One region of the Heyndrickxia vini genome, then DNA from elsewhere that is predicted to be linked to it. Evidence: riboswitches for the same ligand, from Rfam matches in the RefSeq annotation. Region 1 holds a riboswitch; each other region holds the start of a gene.
The links. A riboswitch is a leader RNA that binds a small molecule or an ion and turns the genes downstream of it on or off. The one in region 1 is predicted to bind S-adenosylmethionine.

Region 1 (5,806 bases):
TTTCCCGTCTTGGAACACAACGAGAATGGCTTGTGCAAAACCGATAATTAACGCTCCACCGATGACCTCTTTTGCTCCATCCATAAAGCTATCGGCCATTTTGTTTGGATTTAATTTTCCAATAATCCCGATGAGGACTCCGAATAATAGGAATAAACCTGCGATTTCTGTAATGTACCATCCGAATTTTAAAACCCCTGTAATTAATACAACAAAGTTGAGTAAGAAAACACTAAGTACCCACTTATGGCGAGTTTCTAACTTTACATCAGATGCAATGGCGTTTTCTTTTTGAAAGTTTCCTAGGAAACGTAGTTCGGGCTGTGCCTTAACTTTTTTGGCATATCGGTAAACGAATAGGATTCCTGCGATATAAAAAGTAGCTAGAAGTGCTAGTCGGAGACCGATACCTGAGAATGTTGGCAATTCTGCGATACTTTGTGCGACCCCTACATTAAATGGGTTCATTATGGCACTCATAAATCCGATATTTGCTCCGAGGGAAACAATTGCAAATCCGACCATAGCATCGAATCCTAAGGCAATTGCAAGTGGGGTGACTATGGCGATATAGATAATCGTTTCCTCCGCCATGCCCATTAACGTTCCGCCTGCCGCAAAGAATAGCATAAGAACAGGAATGAGCAGCAGTTCACGATTGGCGAGCTTTTTTGAAATCGTCAGTATTAATGCATCAAGAGCACCTGTCGCCTTTAGAATTCCGAAAGAACCCCCGACCATTAATACGAAAAAGATAATTCCGGCGCCTTGAATCATCCCCGTATGAATACTAGTGAATATTTTAAAAAAGCTGACTGGAGATGAATCTGTCAAATGAAACGAATTAGGAACCACAATGGTTCGTCCATCTTTATCTACTCGATCATATTCACCCGCAGGGACAATATACGTTAATAAAGCGGCAATAATGATCACGAAGAAAATAAGGACAAATGCATTAATATTTCTCCCGCTTTTCTTCTGATCTTGGGGAAGGGACTGATTTTTAGGTTTAAATTGAAGAAGAGTGTTGGGCATGTTGTAAACTCCTTTTTAAATAGGTGAAATGTATTTTTATGCAACTAATTGTAATATATATTCATAATCTATGCAAGAATAGTTTAATATTTTTGTATTATTAAAGAAAAGGACAAGAAACCTATCCACCTTTTCAAAAAAAATATTGACAACGGAATATTAATTTTATACTATTAAGTAAATTTTAAATTGAATAACTTATCAAGAGAGACTGAGGGACAGGCCCGATGACGTCCAGCAACCTTCTATTATGAAAGGTGCTAATTCCTGCAGAATGTTATCATTCTGAAAGATAAGGTTTAGATAGACACCTAACCACTTTCGAATGATTGTGGTTTTTTTATTGTCCAGCTATAACGCCTATTGACTAGAAAACTTCAGGACTTTTCCTTGCGATAAGTCAAAGTCCTGTAAATCTTTTATGTCGATGAGCAAGGCGCCCTGCACTTTTCTTATTTGTTTGAAAGGGGAAAAACAACATGCTTGTACTGGAAGATGTACATAAATCTTATGGAAAAGAGAAAAAGGTCCATGCATTAAAGGGAATAAATCTACGAGTAAATAAAGGAGAAATCTTTGGAGTTGTAGGGTTTAGCGGCGCCGGAAAAAGTACACTCATCCGTTGTGTGAATTTGTTGGAACGGCCAACTGCCGGAAAAGTGTTAATCAATGATGTGGATCTCTTGTCCCTTCAACCGAGTGAATTGCGAAAGCAGCGAAAGAAAATCGGGATGATATTTCAGCAATATAACTTATTGCATTCGAAAACCATTTTTCGAAATGTGGCAATGCCACTTATTTTAGAAGGGAAGCCGAAGGATGAAATTCAGAGGAAAGTGACTCAATTGTTAACCTTTGTCGGTTTAGAGGATCACATGGATAAATACCCTGAACAATTGTCCGGTGGCCAGAAGCAGAGGGTTGGAATTGCACGTGCCTTAGCAACTGATCCTGATATTCTCCTTTGTGATGAAGCCACATCGGCCCTTGATCCGAATACGACAGAGGCTGTACTGGAATTACTACGCAAGGTACGCGATGAATTAGGTATTACCATTTTGATGATCACCCATGAAATGAATGTAATACGCGATGTTTGCGATAAGGTAGCTGTCATTGAGAGAGGAATCATTGTTGAACAAGGGTCTGTAATCGACGTGTTTACTGAACCGAAAACAGCTATTGCGAGAAGCTTTGTGCGAACCGTTTTGAACGATACCATTCCTAAATCAGTACAAAAGCTGATTGAAGAAAGCAGCCGGGAGAATCCGCATGGAATTTATCGGATTATCTTTAAAGGTGCATCAACGAATACACCATTGTTATCGAATACAGCCAAGATGTTTTCAATCGATTTGAATGTTCTACATGGAATGATAACAGAGCTTCAAGGGATTCCTTTTGGAAATTTAATTGTAGAACTAAAAGGGGATGCGGAAGAAATCCAACGCGCAGTCAAATACATCCAGGATCACGAAGCAGTAATTAAGGAGGTGACAGAAGATGGCCTTTGATTGGAGCTGGTTCTGGCCGGAATTTTTAACAGCCATAAATCAAACTTTTTATATGGTAATTGTCGGTTTAATTATTTCGATTATCATTGGTTTGCCCATCGGGGTTGTGTTAGTCATTACAAGAGAAAATGGGATTCTGGAGAACAAGATTATTTTCAATATTCTTAATGTCATCATAAATATTTTTCGTTCGGTACCATTCATTATCTTAGTCGTGGCAATTATTCCTTTTACCCGATTAGTGGTAGGATCATCGATTGGGACAACGGCAGCCATTGTCCCACTTGTCCTCTATACAGCCTTTTATATCGGTCGTTTAGTCGAAAACTCTCTACTGGAAGTGGATCACGGTACCATCGAATTAGCTCAAGCGATGGGGGCAACACCATGGCAAATTATCTGGAGATTTCTTCTTCCTGAGGCCCGAAGCTCGTTAGTTCTAGCTTTGACGATTGCTACCATTGGATTAATTGGTGCTTCCGCTATGGCAGGAGCCGTTGGTGGCGGAGGAATCGGTGATTTAGCGATTACGTACGGGTATAACCAGTTTAAAACCGAAGTAATGATTATTACCGTCGTTACACTAATTATTTTGGTTCAACTCGTACAATCACTTGGGAACATCATTGCGAAAAAGTTAAGACGAAAATAACCGCATTAACGATTGTAAAAGGTCATTCTTTTTATAATAAATATAGGATAGTAATCTAGCAAATAAAAACTATATGGAGGAATCAGGATTATGAAAAAATTAGCAATTATTTTACTCGGCTTACTAATTATTCTCGCTGGGTGTGGATCAAACAGTAGTTCAGGTAAAAGCGGGGACAGCAAAACAGTGAAAGTAGGTACATCCTCGGCAGAAGTTCCAACATGGAACCTCGTTAAAAAGCTTGCAAAAGATAAAGGAATCAATATAGAAATTGTCAAATTTGATGATTATGTCCAGCCAAATCTTGCATTAGACAGCGGAGAAATTGATATAAATGCATTTCAAACCGTCGTTTATTTTGATAGCTTCAAAAAGGACCGTAAATTGGATTTATCCGCAATTGGGACGACTAGCATTTGGCCAATGGGAATGTACTCCAAAAAAATTAAAGACATTAAAGAAATCAAAAACGGGGACCAAATTATTATCCCGAAAGACCCAACAAATCTAGGAAGAGCCCTCTTGCTTATGCAAAAAGCAGGTCTAATAAAATTAAAAGATGGCTTTACAGGTGCCGGCGGTGTAGAAAATGTTGTTGACAATCCCAAAAATCTTAAAATTACACCAGTGGATGCAGGACAAACAGCCCGTGGCCTAGACGATGCAACTGCGTCTATTATTAACTGTGATATGGCTATTAATGCTGGATTGAATCCTTCCGAGGACCCGATTTTTGGTGAAGATGCCAGCAATAAAGCCTATGTAAATATTATTGCTGCCCAAACGAAACGCAAAAATGATAAGACTTTACAACAAATCGTTGATATTTATCACGAAGATGAGGTGACAAACTTCATCAAAGATCATTTCAAAGGTGCAGCCGTTCCAGTTGTAAAACCAGTCTCTTATTTAGATGATTATAAACAAAACTAAAATGACACTTTGGGCTGTTTATTTATATAAACAGCCCCTATGTATTGAAAGATAGGAGATTACGAAATGAAACAGGAATCCATTTTTGATGTTGCAGTCATTGGTGCCGGAACAATGGGAATGGCTGCAGGTGCCTTTTTGGCTAAACAACAGGTAAAAACTTTACTGATTGATGCCTATGATCCACCGCATAACCATGGTAGTCACCATGGAGGGACACGGATGATCCGTCATGCATACGGCGAAGGGCGGCAGTATGTGTCTTTGGTTCAACGAGCTCAGCAACTATGGACCGAACTAGAAGAGGATAGCGGATATAAAATATTTGAAAAAACGGGTGTGCTTGGACTAGGACCGGAAGATTCGGTATTCCTTCATGAAACGATCGAAGCGGCAAAGAAGTATAATCTGCCACTGAAAGTCCTATCCGCAAACGAAATTACGGAAAAGTGGCCTGAGATTCAACTTCCAGAACATTATATTGGTTGTCTTGAAACAGAATCGGGACTTGTCTATAGTGAAAAGGCTATTCAAGCTTATAAAGAAATAGCCCTGAAAAACGGGGCAAAACTCGTCACGAATTCGCCCGTCCTGCAAATTGAAATGAATGATGAAAACGAAATTAAAATAATAACAGCCAATGAAGAATTCCTTGCAAAAAAAATTATCGTTACAGTAGGTGCATGGGCATCAAAGCTTTTGCCAAATCTAAAGCTTCCGATTCAACCCGTACGGAAAGTTGTAAGTTGGTTCGAAGCACCAAAAGATAAATTTGATATCGGTCATTTTCCATCCTTTTACGTGGATGATGTCAATAAAATGTTCTATGGTTTTCCAAATATCGATGGTGCGGGAATCAAGCTGGGGAGAACAGACGGTGGGCAACCGATTGACCCTGACAAACATTCTCAAAACTATGGAGCCTATGAATCGGATGAAGGGGAGCTTCGTGATTTTCTGCAAACGTATCTTCCTGAAGCAAATGGAAAACTAGTCGAAGGAAGGACATGTTTAATGACCCAATCAAGTGATCATCATTTTATTATCGACTTTCACCCTGAAAATGATCAAGTCATCCTAGCATGCGGATTTTCCGGACATGGGTTTAAATTCGCGAGTGTCATGGGCGAAGTGCTCAGTCAACTAGCCGTGGATGGGAAAACGGAACATGACATTTCATTGTTTGCTTTGAATCGTTCATTTTGAGAGGAATAAGTAAACAGATAGAGAACACTGAAAATGTCACCCTTTTTTCTTAGAAAAAAATGTTGTAGTATAGTTAAATTAGTTTTCAAGAGGATGGTATACTTGCTGTCCTCTTTAAATTTGTCTTTTTAGACATTCTTTTCTTACATCCATCGTAATCGTGCAGATAAATCGAATTTTTATACATTTTCCCTCTCACATCAGTCTCATAATGTACGAAAATCACTCAATTTGTGCATTGCCACTCACACCTGCAGTACGGTTATCTACATTTAATTATAATTTAATAACGTTATAATGTTATATTGACTTCTTAAAACTCTCAATTTATAATCTAGTAAGCGGTATCATAAAAAACAACATGAAAAAGGGGATGTAGAATGGATCGAATTATGAGATTTCTAGAAAAATATTTACTGCCGTTTGCTAATAAGCTAGGTTCGCAGAGGCATTTGTTAGCGGT
Region 2 (5,806 bases), 850 kb from region 1:
TGGCGGTAATTCCGGTATTGAAGCGGCTATTGACCTTGCCGGAATCGTGAAACATGTAACCGTTCTTGAATTCTCCGCAGAACTAAAAGCCGATACTGTATTACAAGATCGCCTTTATAGCCTTCCAAATGTAACGGTTATTAAAAATGCACAAACAAAGGAAATTACCGGAACTGACAAAGTTAACGGTATTACCTATATTGACCGTGAAACGGAAGAAGAGCGTCACATTGAATTGCAAGGTGTGTTTGTTCAAATCGGTCTTGTTCCAAATACCGATTGGTTAGGTGAAACGGTTGAACGTACGAGAACCGGAGAAATTGTTGTCGATAATCACGGGGCTACAAACATTCCCGGAGTATTTGCTGCTGGTGATTGTACAAATAGTCCTTATAAACAAATTATTATTTCCATGGGCTCTGGAGCAACTGCAGCTCTAGGGGCATTCGACTATCTTATTAGAAATTAATTAATACCTTTTTGGAAAGTCGCTTTCTATAGATTAATAGGGAAGCGACTTTTTTTGTCCCATTAATTATAAATTTGGTATTTGCCAATCAATCTCTTCCTTCCCAATTTCCCGTAAAATTGCATTCGTCCGAGAAAATGGGCTACTACCGAAGAAGCCTCTGTTAGCGGAAAATGGGCTCGGATGAGGAGACTTGATGATAAAATGCCTAGGTGAGGTAATTAATTGTTGTTTTTGCTGGGCAAATTTCCCCCAAAGAATAAATACAACCGGTGTCTCCCTTTGATTCAAAGTTTCTATCACTTTATCAGTGAATATCTCCCAGCCTAAACCTTTATGTGAGTTTGGAATTCCCGCTCTCACGGTTAAGACGGCATTTAGCATTAAAACACCTTGCTTTGCCCATTTTACAAGGTAGCCATTATCCGGGATATAGCAGCCTAAATCAGTATGTAGTTCCTTATAAATATTTTGCAATGACGGGGGAATTTTCACTTCTGGTTTAACGGAGAAGCTTAACCCATGAGCTTGTCCTGGGCCGTGATAGGGATCTTGGCCAATAATAACGACCTTCGTATCGTTAAATGAAGTAAAATGCAGTGCATTAAAAATATCATTCTGGTCTGGATAAATCACTCTCGTTTGATATTCTTGCTTCAGTGATTTTCTTAATTGTTGATAATATGGCTTTTTAAACTCTCCTTCTAGTATAGGAGCCCAATCGTTTTTTAAAATCTCCATGTCCACTTTTCACTCATTTCTTTTATTTTAACGTTTCCGCTAAATGCCTATATTAGGTTGTTGATTTTCGTGGCAGGTACTCGCTTTTTATGCTTTTGCGTGAACCTCCTCATAAAAAAAAGCACCTATAATGAACTGAACCCCAAACGTTAGGCATTTAAACTAACATCGGAGGTGCAGTTATTAAAAGATGCTCTTTTAGCAAAATTAGCTAGATACTGTTTCCTTTTCACTATGACTTAGGCCAAGAGCCTGCGCTGTTGAAGTATGAACTTCTTTGAAAAGCTCTGGATTTTCCACTAGTGATAAACCATAGGATGGAATCATTTCTTTTATTTTCGGTTCCCACTCTTTTTGATGCTCTGGGAAGCACTTTTTAATTATATCAAGCATGACATGAACGGCAGTAGAAGCACCTGGAGAAGCACCTAACAATGCAGCGATTGTTCCGTTAGCTCCAGTAATAACTTCCGTACCAAATTGAAGTGTGCCTTTGCCACCCGCTTCAGTATCTTTTATAACTTGTACACGTTGACCCGCTACGACGATATCCCAATCTTCACTTTTCGCATTTGGAACAAATTCCCGCAATTCCTCAATACGCTGTTCCTTCGATAACATTAGTTGTTGGACTAGGTATTTTGTTAATGGTATATTTTTTGCACCCGCCGCTAACATAGTGAACACATTATTTGGTTTAACCGATAGGATTAAATCCATATTTGAACCCGTTTTTAAAAATTTTGGTGAGAATCCTGCAAATGGTCCAAATAACAATGACTTTTTTTTATTGTCGATATATCTTGTATCAAGATGCGGTACAGACATTGGAGGTGCGCCAACTGCGGCTTTTCCGTATACTTTTGCATGATGTTGCTCGACAATCTCCTGATTGTTGCATACCAAGAATAATCCGCTTACAGGGAATCCGCCAATATGCTTACTTTCGGGAATACCTGTTTTTTGCAGTAAAGGCAGACTTCCTCCCCCACCGCCGATAAAGACAAATTTTGAAGTATGGCGTTCGATACTGCCAGTTTCCATATTCCACACTTTTAATTCCCATAAACCGTCTTCTGTACGTTTAATATCCTCTACCTGATGCTTGTATCTAATATCAACATCTTTACTCTTTAAGTGATCAAACAATATTCGTGTTAATGCACCAAAGTTTACATCTGTTCCAGAGTCAATTTTCGTAGCCGCAATTGGTTCCTTCGATGTACGGTTTTCCATAATAAGTGGAATCCATTCCATTAGTTTATTCGGGTCTTCGGAAAATTCCATTCCTTGAAATAACGGATTATTTGAAAGGGCTTTAAAACGCTTTTTCAAAAACGAAACATTATTCTCCCCTTGTACTAAACTCATATGCGGCAATGGCATGATAAAATCCTGAGGATTACTTATCAAATTACTGTTTACAAGATAAGACCAAAACTGTCTTGAAAGCTGAAATTGTTCGTTAATCGTTATCGCTTTACTAATATCTAAGGTTCCATCTGGCTTTTCAACGGTATAGTTAAGCTCGCATAGTGCGGAATGACCCGTTCCCGCATTATTCCATTCGTTCGAACTTTCCTCTCCTGGGCTTTCAAGCTTCTCAAAAACTGTAATTTTCCAGTCCGGTACTAATTCCTTCAAGAGTGTCCCTAAAGTTGCACTCATAATTCCGGCACCAATTAAGATAACATCTGTAGTCGTTTGTCTGTTACTCATCTTTACCGTCCCTTTATACCCTAATATTTGCAGAAAAAGTGTGGGTGTACCCGTCTAAAAACATAGCAAGACAAGGCATAACCTATTCATACCTTTTCCGTATCAATTTTCACCTAATTATAGTATATCACTATTATTTATAGAATAAAATATTCACTATTAAGGAGAAAGTCGTTATATACATATAAATTAAAATTGGAAAATGCGCTTCCCAAACCTACAAAAAATTCTAACATTTAATATCTCAACCATTGACACTCGATGAATATACAGGTACATTGGTAATTAATAATAGAATATGTAACTTTCTTATTTAGAGAGATGGAGGGACTGGCCCTAGGATATCTCAGCAACAGACATTTTTGTACTGTGCTAATTCCAGTAGCGTTATGCTTGAAGATAAGAAGAGTCATTATCCATGATACGAATCTCTTCTTTTTAAGAAGGGTTTTTTTGTGCCCTGAAAAGCTAACGTAAACATACTAATTTAACTTTAGAGGGGTTGTCCAAATTGATTAACACAATTACGAAAGCACCATTTAGATCAGACCACGTAGGGAGCTTCTTGCGTCCACAAGCACTAAAAGATGCAAGAGCACAATATCAGAAAGGTGACATAACAAAGAAAGAACTACGTTCGATTGAGGATATTGAGATTGCTAGAATTGTTGAAAAGCAAAAAGAAGTAGGTCTGAGGGCCGTAACAGATGGTGAATTCAGAAGAAGATGGTGGCATTTGGATTTCATTAGAGCTATTGAAGGAATACGTGTTTATGAAATAGACCTAACTGGTGCATTTAATGGTGCGATGAAAAAAGCAGAAGCATATACAGTTGATTCAAAATTAAACTTCCCGAAGGATCATCCATTTTTGGAGGATTTCGCATATTTGAAAAGCATTGCTGGTGACCACGTCGCAAAAATTACAATCCCGGGTCCTAATATGATTTTCTATTCTGGTGTAGTTGGAAGCGAACCTTATTTAAGTAATCCTACTTATCCTTCACTTGATGAAGTGGCTAAAGATATTATTAAAGTCTATCAAGATGCCATTCAAGCTTTTTACGAAGCGGGTTGTCGCTATTTACAATTAGATGATACAAGCTGGGGAGCATTATTCAGTGATGTTTTCCGAGATAAAATAAAGGCTCAAGGATTTGACCCAGATGAGCTAGTGAAAAAATTTGCTGATATTACTGTTGAAGCTGTAGCCAACAAACCGGAAAATATGGCAATTACTATTCATATTTGTCGCGGGAATTTCAAATCTTCTTGGCTATATCAAGGTGGATATGGACCAATTGCAAAAGAATTATTTTCCCGTGTTAATGTAGACGCCTTCTTCTTAGAATATGATAATGAGCGATCTGGAGACTTTGCGCCGTTGCGATTCATTAAAGACCAACATGTCGTATTGGGCCTAATCACTTCTAAAACTCCTGAACTCGAAGATGCAGATGAAATTAAAAGAAGAATTGAAGAAGCAACACAATATGTGAATATCAATCAACTTTGCTTGAGTCCACAATGTGGTTTTGCTTCTACTGAAGAAGGAAACATCCTAACAGAAGAAGAACAATGGAATAAATTACGCCATGTTGTTCAAATCGCAAAGGAAGTTTGGGGAGAATAGGCTTTCATACATTAATGGAAAACCCGGCAAAATCGTAACCGGGAGAAACATACCAAATAGTATGCTAAATTAGTAGACCAAATCGCATAGGATTTGGTCTCTTATTTTCCTATATATCAAATGATTAGGGGATATTACTACTTTAATTAGCAAGAAAAATTGCAGCTTAAAAATCATCTTGGCAATTGTTGTTATCAACAAGCTAGTTGGTATGTCGACTTTATTTCTTGAGTAGATAATTAATTCCTTTGGAGCAACCAAAGATAATCAACATAAGCGGATATTTTCCGGTTAAACAGCAGAATAGAGCCCGGTTCGGGGTGAATAAGCGGAGGTTTTCCGATTAAGCAAAGCAAAATTTCCTTTTTTCACGGTTTTTGAGTCAATAGTCGGAATTTTTCCACCTATATAGGGTATTTTCATTGCTATTTCTTAATTAAGGGAAATTTATCCGCTTATTTACCAAACCCAATTTTTGGCGTCTTTTGAACATGTACAACTTCTCCTTTAATTTTATCAATTCACCTATTTCCATGTTTCAAGTAAGGATGAAAAAACATAAGGTTTTAGTAGGTGATCATAACAAAAATTCTTTTATCATATTAATAAAGAGCAACTACATTATAATTCTGTAGTTACTTCCATTTCATACAATTTGTAACAACGGAATTTGATAGTATAATAGGTATATCTTAATAGTAAGAAAAACTACTAAAGTCTGAGATGAAAAGTTAAAGGGCGTTAAAAGCTAAGCTATAAGTGGCGGAGGGAATATTTATGAATGCGTTAAATGAAATGGAAGTAATAAATAAAAAACGAAGTCAGCGATATAAAAAACCTGCAAAACGTAAATTCATTATTATTGGAATTATCTTCTTTATTGCGCTCCTTTTTGCTGGAATGAGCTTTTATCAGGCAACCCGTTTTAATTCACAGATTAAGATTAATAGCATTGAAGTCGGTGGACTCACGGCTGATCAGGTAGTAAATAAATTAAAAACAGCTGAATTAAAAAATAGAGTCTTCATCGGAAAACAACAAATTTTAGATGCGAAACCGACGCGGATGGCATTTACAGCTAAGGATCTGCCTGAGATTAAGAAATTATTGAAAAGCCAGTGGACACTTTTTCCTTCCTTCAAGAAAAAAAACTATTCGTTGATACCAAAAAAAACGGATAAGTTTCGAAGTGAAGCGATGGAAAAGCAAATAGAGAAGAAACTTCTAGCAATGAATAAAAACTT
Region 3 (5,806 bases), 230 kb from region 1:
GCATCGGTATTGTTTATTTAGCCTTTTATTTAATAAAAACAAACAGAAAGAAAATTAAAGAAAATATACTTTTGTTAATTGAAAATACATTTAATCGATTCAATAGTTTTTTAAAAACAAAGCTCTTGATATTTGGAGCGCTAATTGCTTTCATTGGTCTCATCTTTCTAATCGTTGGAATGATACAAGATTTCATTGCCAATGAATTTGGACAGTTTAATTCGATTACAAATACCATCATTGCGTATGCATTTAATGAACGCTGGAAACATGTGATGACACTTTTTAATTCAATGTCGGATTGGAAAGTACTTTTAGTATTCATACTTTTTACTGCCCTTTGGATTTCCGTGAAGGGGGAAATTAAGCGGATTGAATTCCTTTATTTTTTAATGAGTATCTTAGGGGCTGTCTTTTTAGGAAAAGGACTTAATATTCTTTTCCATTACGTTACACACGGAAAGGAATTATTTAGTCAATCCTTTCCAAATGAACAGGCATTAAGCTGTTCCATTATTTATTCGTTTTTTATGTACGAAATCATTCGTCATAGTAAAAGTACTTTACTCAATTTGCTCACCTTTTTGATTGTTATCTTTATTTTACTAGCAATCGCTGCAAGCGAAATTTATTTAGGAATCCATGTTCCAAGTGATTTTGCCGCTGGATATGCTTTTGGTGGGGTTTGGGTATGCTTTATGATTCTATTATTAGAAGTCTCACGACTGATCAAGTTGATTAAAGAAACTGATTTTAGTAAGCAACATAAATAATAGAGAAATCGGTTTTTTGTGACGGGTTTACTCTAGATGTGCAAACGTACTTGAATTCACAATATAATTCACAGTGCGTTTTTTTATTGATTTATCAACATTTTGGAGAATTTTAATTGCTTACCGTTTTCTAATTTACACAGGGTAACCAATCGTAAAAAATAAGCGTAGTTTCTCCGGTTATACGACAGAATAGAGCTTGGTTAGGGGGATATAAGCGGAGCTTTTCCGATTAAGCACAACAAAATTACCTATTTTCATGTTTTTCGAGTCAATAGTCGGAAAACTTCCGTCTATTGAACCTAATTTCAGTGCCCTTTTCCAATTAAGGGGAATTTCTCCGCTTATTATCAAACGTCGTTTTAGCATCTAATGCACTTGTTGTTTTGTTAAAAAGAAGCTTAGAGATATTTACATCTCTAAGCTTTTTGACTGTGAATAATGCTGTGAAGTTTTAGTGTGATTTACAAGTTTTGCACCTCACAAGTACATTCGTAAGGTTTGGACCCGATTTCTTTTTTTCTGTTCATTTAATGGATTGATATTCCCGTCTTTTCTTTGTTGCTGAGTGTTGGATGATGTCTACAAAATCTTCGATCATCGCACTTGCAGTTGCAAACTTTCCAGCTCCAGGGCCTTGAAGGGTTATTTTTCCGACTAAACTCGCTTCTACTGCAATGGCATTTTCAACACCTTCAATTGAATAAAGGGGATGATTCGAATCAACGATGATTGGCTGAACGGATGCTACTAAAGAGTGGTCATTAAAAGAAATTTCAGCAATATGTTTAAAACGTTGTCCCCGTTTTTCTGCTTGTTCAATCTGTTCCTGCGTGATTGATTTAATACCATCTATTATTACTTCCGACCAGTTAGGTTGTTGATTAATGACTAATTGACTTAAAATCATTAATTTATAAAAAGCATCAATCCCGCTTATATCGTTCGTTGGGTCAGCTTCTGCATATCCCTTATTCTGAGCAAGTTGTAGCGCATCAGCAAACGAAAGCTTTCGTTCTCTCATTTCAGTTAAAATAAAATTAGATGTTCCATTTAATATCCCTTGAATTTTGGTTATTTGATTTACTTGTAAGAGCTGTTTAATGGTTCGAATGATCGGAACGCCTCCAGCTGTCGTAGCTTCAAAGCCGATATTCACTTCATTTTCCTGTGCCCTTTGAATTAGTTCATGACCATGATTAGCAAACATTTCTTTATTGGCAGTAACCACATGGATTCCTTTTTCAATGGCTTGGAGCAAATAGGATCTACCGGGTTCCTCCCCAACAATTGCCTCAAAAATCACGTCTAAATCTGGAATTTCGATAATATCCTCAAAATTGGTTGTCACAAGAATATTCGCATCAATCATTCTTTCTTTTGTTTGATCACGAATAAGAATCGCAACAATCCTAACTTCTTTTCCCAAAAGTTTTCTAAGCTGGGCTTGATGTGATTGAATAGCACTGTAAACACCTTCACCCACCGTTCCAAAACCTAACAATGCAACTTTAATAACTGACATTACTAACTCCCACCTGCCTTTACCAAACTTCATTTCTTTCATCGGGAAGGCATTTTATACAAATCATCATCGGCACCACAAATTTACCAATATATTGAAGTACGGTGCCAGGCACCTTAGATTAAACTGTTACACTTGTTGCTTTGAGAATGGCTTGGTTTAGATCGTCCGTAATATCTTCCACGGCTTCAAGTCCGACGGATAAGCGAATTAACTCTTCCGTCACTCCTGATACTTTTAGCTCTTCTGCACTTAGCTGTTGATGGGTAGTCGATGCCGGGTGAATAATTAATGATTTGGCATCGCCAACATTTGCTACATGTGACCATAATTGAATGTTATCAATGACTTTACGCCCTGCTTCTCTTCCGCCTTTAATTCCGAAATTGACAATGGATCCGAATCCGCCTTTTAAATATTTAACTGCACGGTCATGTGATGGATGTTCTTCGAGACTTGGATGATTGACCCATGAAACTGCAGGATGGTTTTGCAAAAATTGTGCGACTTTACCTGCATTTTCATTATGCTTAGGTACACGCAAGTGCAATGTTTCCAATCCTTGTAATAACAAAAACGCACTATCCGGACTTAAACTTGCACCGAAATCTCGCAAAATTTGTACGCGTAATTTTGTTGCAAAGGCTGCTTGCGGAACATCGACACCGTAGCGGATACCATGATAGCTCAAGTCTGGTTCTTTAAAGTCTGGGAATCGATCACTGTTCCAGTCGAATTTTCCTCCATCAACGACCACTCCGCCAATGGTTGTTCCGTGTCCTCCGATCCATTTTGTAGCTGAATGGATGACTACATCCGCCCCCCACTTAATAGGGTTTGAAAGATAAGGAGTACCAAATGTGTTATCAACGATAAGTGGTACTCCATTTTCGTGAGCAACCTTTGCAACTTCTTCAACATCGAGAACATGTAGGCTAGGGTTTCCGATAATTTCGGCAAATACTGCCTTTGTTTTTGGTGTAATCGCTGATCTAAAATTTTCCGGATCTGTTGCATCAACGAATTTTACGTTAATACCATATTTCGGAAGTGTATTTGAAAACAGATTAAATGTTCCACCATATAAATTTCCAGCAGCGACGATTTCATCCCCTGCTCCGGCAATATTTAGGATGGAGAAGGCAATTGCAGCCATTCCTGAAGACAGCCCAACAGCGGCTGTTCCACCTTCTAATAGGGCAATTCGCTGTTCAAAAACATCTACTGTCGGATTGCCGATTCGCGAATAGATATAACCTTGCTGTTCTAATGCAAATAAACCTTGTGCATGATCGGTATCTTTAAATACATAGGATGTTGTTTTGTAAACAGGAACTGTACGTGAGCCTGTTGTAGGATCCGGTTCTTGCCCTCCGTGCAGTAATAATGTTTCGGGTTGAAATTGTTCGCTTGTCATTTTACATTCCTCCAAAGTTTTTGATTTTTTCGCTAGGCGAGTCGAGAGATTCCTGAAGTGTTATCGTTGGTGGTTTTTATACGAAGGGAAGCAAAAAGCCCTCTTCATAAGAAGAGGGCTCATTAATAGGTTCCTCCCCTTATCTTTCAGATCTCTATTGGATCTGTAGGAATTAGCACCTTTTCAAGCAAATTTGCTTGAAGGTTGCCGGGCATCAAAGGGCCTAGTCCCTCCGCCGCTCTCGATAAGAGTGATACATTTAGTTTTTTTGGAAAATTTAAAATTGCTCTTGTTTTGCATTATAGTAGACGAATTGTTACTTCGTCAACCTTTTTTTTAAAAGTTTTTCTAAAGAATAAACTATGACCGTTACTTTCCGCTACAGGAACCTGCTTTTTCGCGGTGAGAAGTCGAGCCTCATCAGCGCTTTGCGCCTGCGGGGTCTCGACTTTTCCTCTATATCCCGCAGGAGTCAGGTTCCTTTCGCTCCAATCCACTCTGCACTTGTTAAAAGCAACAATCCTTCGGAAAAGGAATTTTTCAAACCGAAGCCTGAATGGCTTTATCAAATTGTTTAATGATATCATCTGCATCTTCAATTCCTATCGAAATTCGCACAACTTGTTGGTTGATTCCTATGTTCTGCTGTTCTTCGAGTGACAGTGCTCGGTGGGAGGTACCTAACGGGTAGGATACGGTCGTTTCAACACCGGCTAAAGTAGGTACAATTTTCACCCAGCCCAACGATGAAAAGAATCGATGGATATCACATGTGTCTGCTAATTCTATTGTGACAATCGCTCCATTTCCTCTACTTGAAAGATCGGTAGGATAATAGACTTTTTTCACATAGGAATTTCGATAGAGTGACTCCGCCAATTGTTTCGCATTTGCGGATTGACGTTCCATACGTAATGCCATTGTTTTTATACCACGGCAAGTAAGCCATGCTTCAAATGAGCTCAAATTGCTTCCGAGATTAACTACCTTTTGACGTGCTTTCGACATTAATTCTTCACAACCAACAACTACCCCGGCTGTTACATCGCTGTGACCACCCAAATACTTCGTCGCACTATGGGCGACAATATGGATACCCTCCAGATAAGGATTCAACAAATATGGCGTTGCAAAGGTATTGTCTACCATTGTATACAACTTATATTCCTCACCTAGTTGCACAAGTTTGTCAATCCGTTCAACACGCAAAAAGGGATTCGTAACTGTTTCGGAATATAATAGTTTTGTATTATCCCGTATTGCGTGCCGAATGGCAGCTTCATCAGCAAAGTTGACAAAGGTTGTTTCAATTCCTAGATTTTTTAATTCCTGCTTTAATAGATGATGTGTACCACCATAAATGTCTTCAGCTGCAACGATATGATCCCCAGCTGAAGCAACAGATAACACACCGGCTAGAATTGCCGACAATCCCGAGGAGGTTGCCACCCCGCTTGGTGCCCCTTCAAGACTTGCCACCATTTGTCCTAGTTCATCTGTGTTTGGATTGCCCGTTCTCGTATATAAGTATGACGCATCACCATCATAAAAACCCTCAAGTTCCTCTAATGAATTAAAAGTAAAAGCGGAGGTTTGAAATATCGGTGTGGTTTTACTTCGAATATGGTTGGTTTTTTTTAAAGATTGATGAACGATTTTCGTTTCAAATGATTGATTCACTATGCAAGCACCTCTAATTATAAAATGATTTCAAATTTTATAAATTGTACGCCCATTCCGTGTTTTTGTCAAAAAAATAATAGTTACTGTTTATTCTCTCAAAAACTACTAGAAGGAAATGTACTTTTTTTCTCTCATACATTTCAAGAAAACTACAAAAAATGATAGGGAAAAACCCTACCATTAGGCTGTTTTATAAAATTGGAGACAACAATCTTGAGACAGATTCTTTGAATCGGATTGATTTTGGTCGTTGCAAATAATCCTCTAACGTCAATTCTTTTGATTTTTCCATATCTGCTTTGTAAATCATTTCTAGTTTTTTGGAAAGATGATGGCTATACAAAAAGGCATTCACTTCAAAATTTAGGCGGAAACTGCGATTATCAATATTTGCGGTACCGACTGTTG
Region 4 (5,806 bases), 1.6 Mb from region 1:
AACAGAAGTTGCCTATGAGCTTGAGATCCCTTATAAGACCCTCATTATCTGGGTTAAGGCATACAGGGAGAAATTGAACAGTAAGAAGCCAGATTATATTACACCCAAAGAACTGGAAGATCTTAAGAAACAACACGAAAGGGAAATAGAACAGTTAAGAGAGGAAAATGAAATCCTAAAAAAGACCATGCACATCTTCACAAAAAGCCAAAAGTAATTTACGCCTTCATTCAAGCCCACTCAGATGAATACGCTGTGTGGAAGATGTGTAAAGTTTTAGAAGTATCAACTAGTGGGTACTACAAGTGGCTAAGGGTCCAGAATAATCCTCTTTCTAAGAAGGAATATTACCGTTTAGAGATCCAACAAAAAATTAGTAGATCTTTTCACGAGAGTTACGGAACCTATGGAAGCCCTAGAGTTCACGATGACCTAATGGAATGGGGGTATAGTATTTCGCAAAAAACAGTGGCACGAATGATGAAGGAAATGGGGTTAAGAGCTACTCCAATAGAAAAGTACGTAGTTACTACAGATTCTAATCATGATTTAACTATTTACCCTAACCTACTTAACCGACAATTTGATGTAGAGGAACCCAATAAGGTTTGGGTAGCTGACATTACATATATTTGGACGTTGGAAGGATGGCTGTACTTATCGTCGATTATGGATTTATTCTCTAGAAAAATTGTAGGGTGGAGTCTTGCCACTCACATGAAAAAGGAGTTAGCCATACAAGCGTTAAATATGGCGATTGTTTCAAGGCAGCCCGAAGACGGGTTTATTCATCATTCTGATCGCGGCTCTCAATATTGTTCGCATGATTACATTGATATCTTGAAAGAACAGAATGCACAAATAAGCATGAGTAAAAAAGGTGACCCATACGATAACGCCTGCATTGAATCATTCCATGCCACAATCAAAAAAGATTTAATTTACAGAAGACGCTTTAAAACAAGAGAGGAAGCTGTAAAGGCAATAAATTACTATATTAGTAGTTTTTATAATGGAAAAAGAAAACATACCACTTTGGATAATTGTTCTCCTAACCAATTCGAGAAAAAACAGCAACAAAATGAAGTGGAGTATACCTCATAAATTAGCCATTTGGTGTTAGAAATAATCAGTCGTGGTTTTGGACTGATTATTTCTAACACCCCAGCAAACGAAGTGCGGTAGTGTTTTATTAAAAAAGTCTCGATTTTTATTGTCTACTTTCTTGACAGAAGACCAACGGAGCGTGTTTCGGGGTAAATAAGCGTAGATTTTCCGATTATGCAAAGAAAAATCCTCTATTTTTACGTTTTTTGCATCATTAGGCGGAATTCGTCCGTCTATTGATGCAATTTTTAGTGCTATTTCTTAAATAAGCGAAATTTCTCCGCTTATTTATCAAACTAGCTTTAGCTTCTAATGAACTTGTACAACTTATAAGGCGGTTTTGGGAAAAAGAAAAATTTTAAAAAAGGCTTAGCGATATTTGTATCTCAAAGCCTTTTTGACTATGCAATATACTGTGAATTGTGTTGTGAAATTTATGTGATTTGTTATGTGTTTACGTTTGTTATTTACCTTTATGCCCCACACACTACAACCGTTTTTTTCATTTTAAACTGGTAATCTGCTATTTCGATGTTGTCTGGCTGGATGATGTTCATTTAAATAATCATTTCCAAATAAATTTTTACGGAATGTCCCTTCTTCATAACTTTTTCTGACTAATCCACGCTCTTGTAGAATGGGTATGACATATTCTACGAAATCTTCAAACGTTCCAGGGGTAATCGCATAGGCAATGTTAAAACCATCTACTCCCGTTACTTCTACCCATTCTTCCAATGAATTTGCAACTGTCGTTGGCGAACCTACAATAACTGGGCCTAAACCTCCAACACCAACAAATTCTGCTACCTCCTCTACAGTGAACTCAGTGTATGATTTCAACGCTGACTGAATAGCATCGTTATTCACATATTGAATTTTTTCTTTTGGATCAAGTTCATCCAAATTCAGTCCCGTCCATCCTCCAACTAAAGATAGTGCACCTTCATAGCTAGCGTATTTTTTGTAATCATCATATTTCGCTTCCGCTTCTTCCTGTGTTGGGGCGACAATTGGGGTGATAAGGGTAAGAATCTTTATTTCTTCTGGTTTTCTTCCCGCTCGAATAGCTTCTTCTCGAAAATCTTGAACAGTCTTTTTTGCACTTTCCATTGTAGTTGCACCAATGAAAACTAACTCTGCATGCCTTACCGCAAATTTTCTGCCTCTAGAGGATGCACCGGCTTGAAAGATAACAGGCGTTCTTTGAGGTGAAGGTTCACATAAATGTGCACCGGGCACTTTATAATAGGATCCGTCATGTTCAATATCATGAACTTTACTCGGATCAGTATAAATGCCCTTTACTTTATCTACAATAACTGCGTCATCCTCCCAACTCGCTTCCCATAATTTGTAGACTACATCCATATATTCATCAGCAATATCGTATCTGTTATCGTGGCTAATTTGTTTATCAAGACCTATATTTAATGCTGCACTATTCAAATAGGAGGTTACTACATTCCAGCCAATGCGACCTTTCGTTAAATGATCTAAAGTAGACATTCTTCTGGCAAACGTATATGGATGTTCGTAGCTTGTTGAAGCCGTTAATCCAAATCCTAAATGTTTTGTTACTTGAGCCATAATCGGAACGACAAATGCCGGATCGTTTACCGGTACTTGTGCACCTTGGCGAACGGCAGGATCCCTTGAGCCTTGATAAACATCATAAGTACCTAACACATCAGCTAAAAATATAGCATCAAAACACCCCTTTTCCAAAACCTGTGCAGTATGTGTCCAATATTCTGCATCTTTATAAGTGGAGGATCGATCATCTGGGTGTGACCATAAACCGGGGGATTGATGACCCGCACAATTCATATCAAAAGCATTTAGATAGATTCTTTTTTTAACCATTTTCATACCTCCTTAAATTTTTTATAAAGATTATGCTGTAAATTGTTTTAACTGTTTAATGGACTTAACAAATCCATCAACCTGTTCAGACAAACGTTGAATCGAATCAATATGTGTAAGAGGATTCCGTTTGTTTGATTTATCAATAGCACTATCTAAAATATAAATTCCTTGTAATGGATTTCCTTTCAATGTTGTGATGAGTGGTTTTAATGCATAATCAAGAGCGAGTAAGTGTGCACCACTGCCACCTACCATTACAGGAAAAACCGGTTTGCCCTTAAGTATTCTTTCAGGCAATAAATCAATTAATGTCTTTAATACACCGGTATAGGACGCTTTATACACAGGTGATCCGATAATGACTCCATCTGCATTTATAATCGTTTGTGCCAAATGATCAATATCCGGACTGTCATAACGGCTATTTACTAAATCTAGAGGTGAGAAATCGACAACTGAAGAATACGCAACAGTAATTCCTTCCTTTTCTAATAAAAATTGAACATGTTTTAACACAAGATCTGTCCTGGATTTATCAGATGGGCTCCCACATAAAATTACTACTTTACTCATTTTACTAACCTTCTTTCTTTTCATATTTTTTCAAATAAAAAGTCCTCTTTTCAAAAGAAAAGAGGACTCCCCAGTGCGTCTACTCTTATCTTCCAAGCGAATGCTTGCTGGAATTAGCACCTTTCTACCTAAGTAGAGGTTGCTGAAGCTTCATCGGGCCAGTCCCTCGGCTTCTCTGGATAAGAATTATTAAGTTTTGTTAATCATAATATTTGAACATTTAATTTGTCAAGATTAATTCTGACCTTTTTTATAAGAATTATAAGATTTATAGTTTAAGCTACAAATTCTATTACATATTATGCAGCTTCCTTCATTTCTACCTTCACTTCTTTTTTCTTTTTAACAGGAGATAAAATTCGTTCTAACCAGCCCATCAAGAAGTCTGCAGCTACTGCCATTAATGCAGTTGGTATTGCGCCGGCTAATATTATCGAAGATCCATTCGTCACATTCGTACCGCGCACAATAATATCACCTAGTCCACCTGCTCCGACAAATGTACCTATCGTAGCAATTCCAATTGCGACAACTAGAGCGTTTCTGAGACCTGCCATAATTACGGATAATGAAAGAGGCAGTTCAACCATTCTTAGTATTTGAAATTTCGTCATCCCCATCGCTTTTCCGGACTCTAACAGGAATTGATCGACATTGACGATTCCTGTATAGGTGTTCTTTAAAATTGGCAAAAGCGAATATAAAAATAATGAAAGGACTACTGTATTCGTCCCTAATCCCATAACTAGCATTAGGACCGATAACATCGCTAAGGCAGGAATCGTTTGGATAATATTTGCAAGTGAAATTACCCACGTACTAAGCCTGCGGTATCGAGCAATTATGATTCCCAGCGGAATGGCAACAATCGCAGCGAAAATCACGCCATACGCTGACATCAAAAAATGTCGGTAAAACTGTTCCCAAACATAGCCACCATTATTGGCATAATAATCAAATAATCCTTGTATTGTATTCAAGTCAAACACCTCCAGCCTTACTCAAAATAGTTATTTTCCTCTAAGAACTTTTTAGCGACGGTAGAAGGCTCTTTCATTTTTCCATCGCTTTCATAATTTAATTGCTGCATTTTTTTCGTACTAATCTTTCCAACCAGCTTTTGTAAGATTCCTTTTAATTCAGGATGTTTTTTTAATACATCATTTCTAGCGACAGGCGATGCATCGTAAGGAGGGAAGAAATGTTTATCATCCTCCAGTACCTGAAGATTATATGCATTAATCCGGCCGTCTGTTGTATAAGCTAAAACGACATCCATTTTTCCGCTTTGAACCGCTTTATAAACGAGTCCGATTTGCATTGGGAAGGTTTGACCAAATTCAAAGCCATACTCCTTCACAAAACCTTCGTAGCCATCTCCTTTTCGTTTTAACCATGAATTATCAACACCTAAACTCAAGTCTTTCACCATTGGTTCTAATTGGGAAACTTTTGATATATTATTTTTTTCGGCAAAGTCTTTCGTTACAGTAAATGCATATGAATTGGCGAATCCATATGAATCAAACCATGTCTGATCAAATCGTTTATCAAATTCCTTTTGAACAATTTTCAATGCCTTTTTAGGATCATTTACTGGATCCATCCCAAGAGCACCCGGCAAATCCGTCCCTGTATAGCGTGCTGCGGAGATATCAACATCCCCGTTAAGCATTGCTTTATGCAGTACGATGGATGAACCTAAATTGTTCACTAAATCCACCTTTAAATCCGTATAATGTTCAATCATTAATTTTTCCATATATCCAAGAATTTGTGTTTCAGTTGTTGTCACCATACCAATCGAAATCGACTTATCTGAAGATGCACTTAAACCAGGTAAAGAGCATCCACTGATGATCAATGAGATTGACAAAACGAAGACGACAAACCATTTTCGTTTTTTCATACTAATGCTCCTTCCTTATGCAGCTTGTTCTAATTTTCGTATCCCTTTTGGTGTTGCCCAATTTTCTAGTTTTCCTAATAAAAGATCGACAAGCAAAGCGAGTATAGTTACTGGGACTGCCCCTGCAATAATAAACTCTGTTTGATATAAATTAAGGCCACTAAATATATAATCACCAAGCCCACCTGCACCGATAAAGGCAGCAAGTGTTGCCCATCCTATTAAATAAACGGTAGACAATCGAATACCAGCCATAATAACCGGTATCGCTAATGGAATTTCGACATAGCGAATCCGTTCCCATCCAGTCATACCCATCCCGCGACCTGCCTCAAGCAAGTTTCGTTC

Region 2: another riboswitch for S-adenosylmethionine. It lies ahead of I5776_RS20945 (5-methyltetrahydropteroyltriglutamate--homocysteine S-methyltransferase); the one in region 1 lies ahead of I5776_RS03910 (methionine ABC transporter ATP-binding protein).
Region 3: another riboswitch for S-adenosylmethionine. It lies ahead of I5776_RS04975 (O-acetylhomoserine aminocarboxypropyltransferase/cysteine synthase family protein); the one in region 1 lies ahead of I5776_RS03910 (methionine ABC transporter ATP-binding protein).
Region 4: another riboswitch for S-adenosylmethionine. It lies ahead of ssuE (NADPH-dependent FMN reductase); the one in region 1 lies ahead of I5776_RS03910 (methionine ABC transporter ATP-binding protein).

Annotation. Positions count from the first base shown of each region.
Region 1 covers NZ_CP065425.1:766,126-771,931, forward strand. Annotated here, with positions in the region: gene I5776_RS03905 (YfcC family protein) at 1-1,038, opposite strand, end outside; SAM riboswitch class I at 1,234-1,337, shown strand; gene I5776_RS03910 (methionine ABC transporter ATP-binding protein) at 1,518-2,552, shown strand; gene I5776_RS03915 (methionine ABC transporter permease) at 2,542-3,204, shown strand; gene I5776_RS03920 (MetQ/NlpA family ABC transporter substrate-binding protein) at 3,295-4,137, shown strand; gene solA (N-methyl-L-tryptophan oxidase) at 4,204-5,343, shown strand; gene I5776_RS03930 (PTS sugar transporter subunit IIC) at 5,724-5,806, shown strand, end outside.
Region 2 covers NZ_CP065425.1:4,225,336-4,231,141, forward strand. Annotated here, with positions in the region: gene ahpF (alkyl hydroperoxide reductase subunit F) at 1-469, shown strand, start outside; gene I5776_RS20935 (uracil-DNA glycosylase) at 536-1,210, opposite strand; gene mqo (malate dehydrogenase (quinone)) at 1,418-2,929, opposite strand; SAM riboswitch class I at 3,236-3,335, shown strand; gene I5776_RS20945 (5-methyltetrahydropteroyltriglutamate--homocysteine S-methyltransferase) at 3,441-4,562, shown strand; gene I5776_RS20950 (L,D-transpeptidase family protein) at 5,340-5,806, shown strand, end outside.
Region 3 covers NZ_CP065425.1:995,557-1,001,362, reverse strand. Annotated here, with positions in the region: gene I5776_RS04985 (VTT domain-containing protein) at 1-773, shown strand, start outside; gene I5776_RS04980 (homoserine dehydrogenase) at 1,300-2,340, opposite strand; gene I5776_RS04975 (O-acetylhomoserine aminocarboxypropyltransferase/cysteine synthase family protein) at 2,420-3,715, opposite strand; SAM riboswitch class I at 3,852-3,966, opposite strand; gene I5776_RS04970 (trans-sulfuration enzyme family protein) at 4,256-5,395, opposite strand; gene cls (cardiolipin synthase) at 5,589-5,806, opposite strand, start outside.
Region 4 covers NZ_CP065425.1:2,346,746-2,352,551, forward strand. Annotated here, with positions in the region: gene I5776_RS11750 (transposase) at 1-217, shown strand, start outside; gene I5776_RS11755 (IS3 family transposase) at 229-1,104, shown strand; gene I5776_RS11760 (LLM class flavin-dependent oxidoreductase) at 1,615-2,973, opposite strand; gene ssuE (NADPH-dependent FMN reductase) at 3,004-3,549, opposite strand; SAM riboswitch class I at 3,632-3,735, opposite strand; gene I5776_RS11770 (ABC transporter permease) at 3,849-4,529, opposite strand; gene I5776_RS11775 (osmoprotectant ABC transporter substrate-binding protein) at 4,547-5,464, opposite strand; gene I5776_RS11780 (ABC transporter permease) at 5,474-5,806, opposite strand, start outside.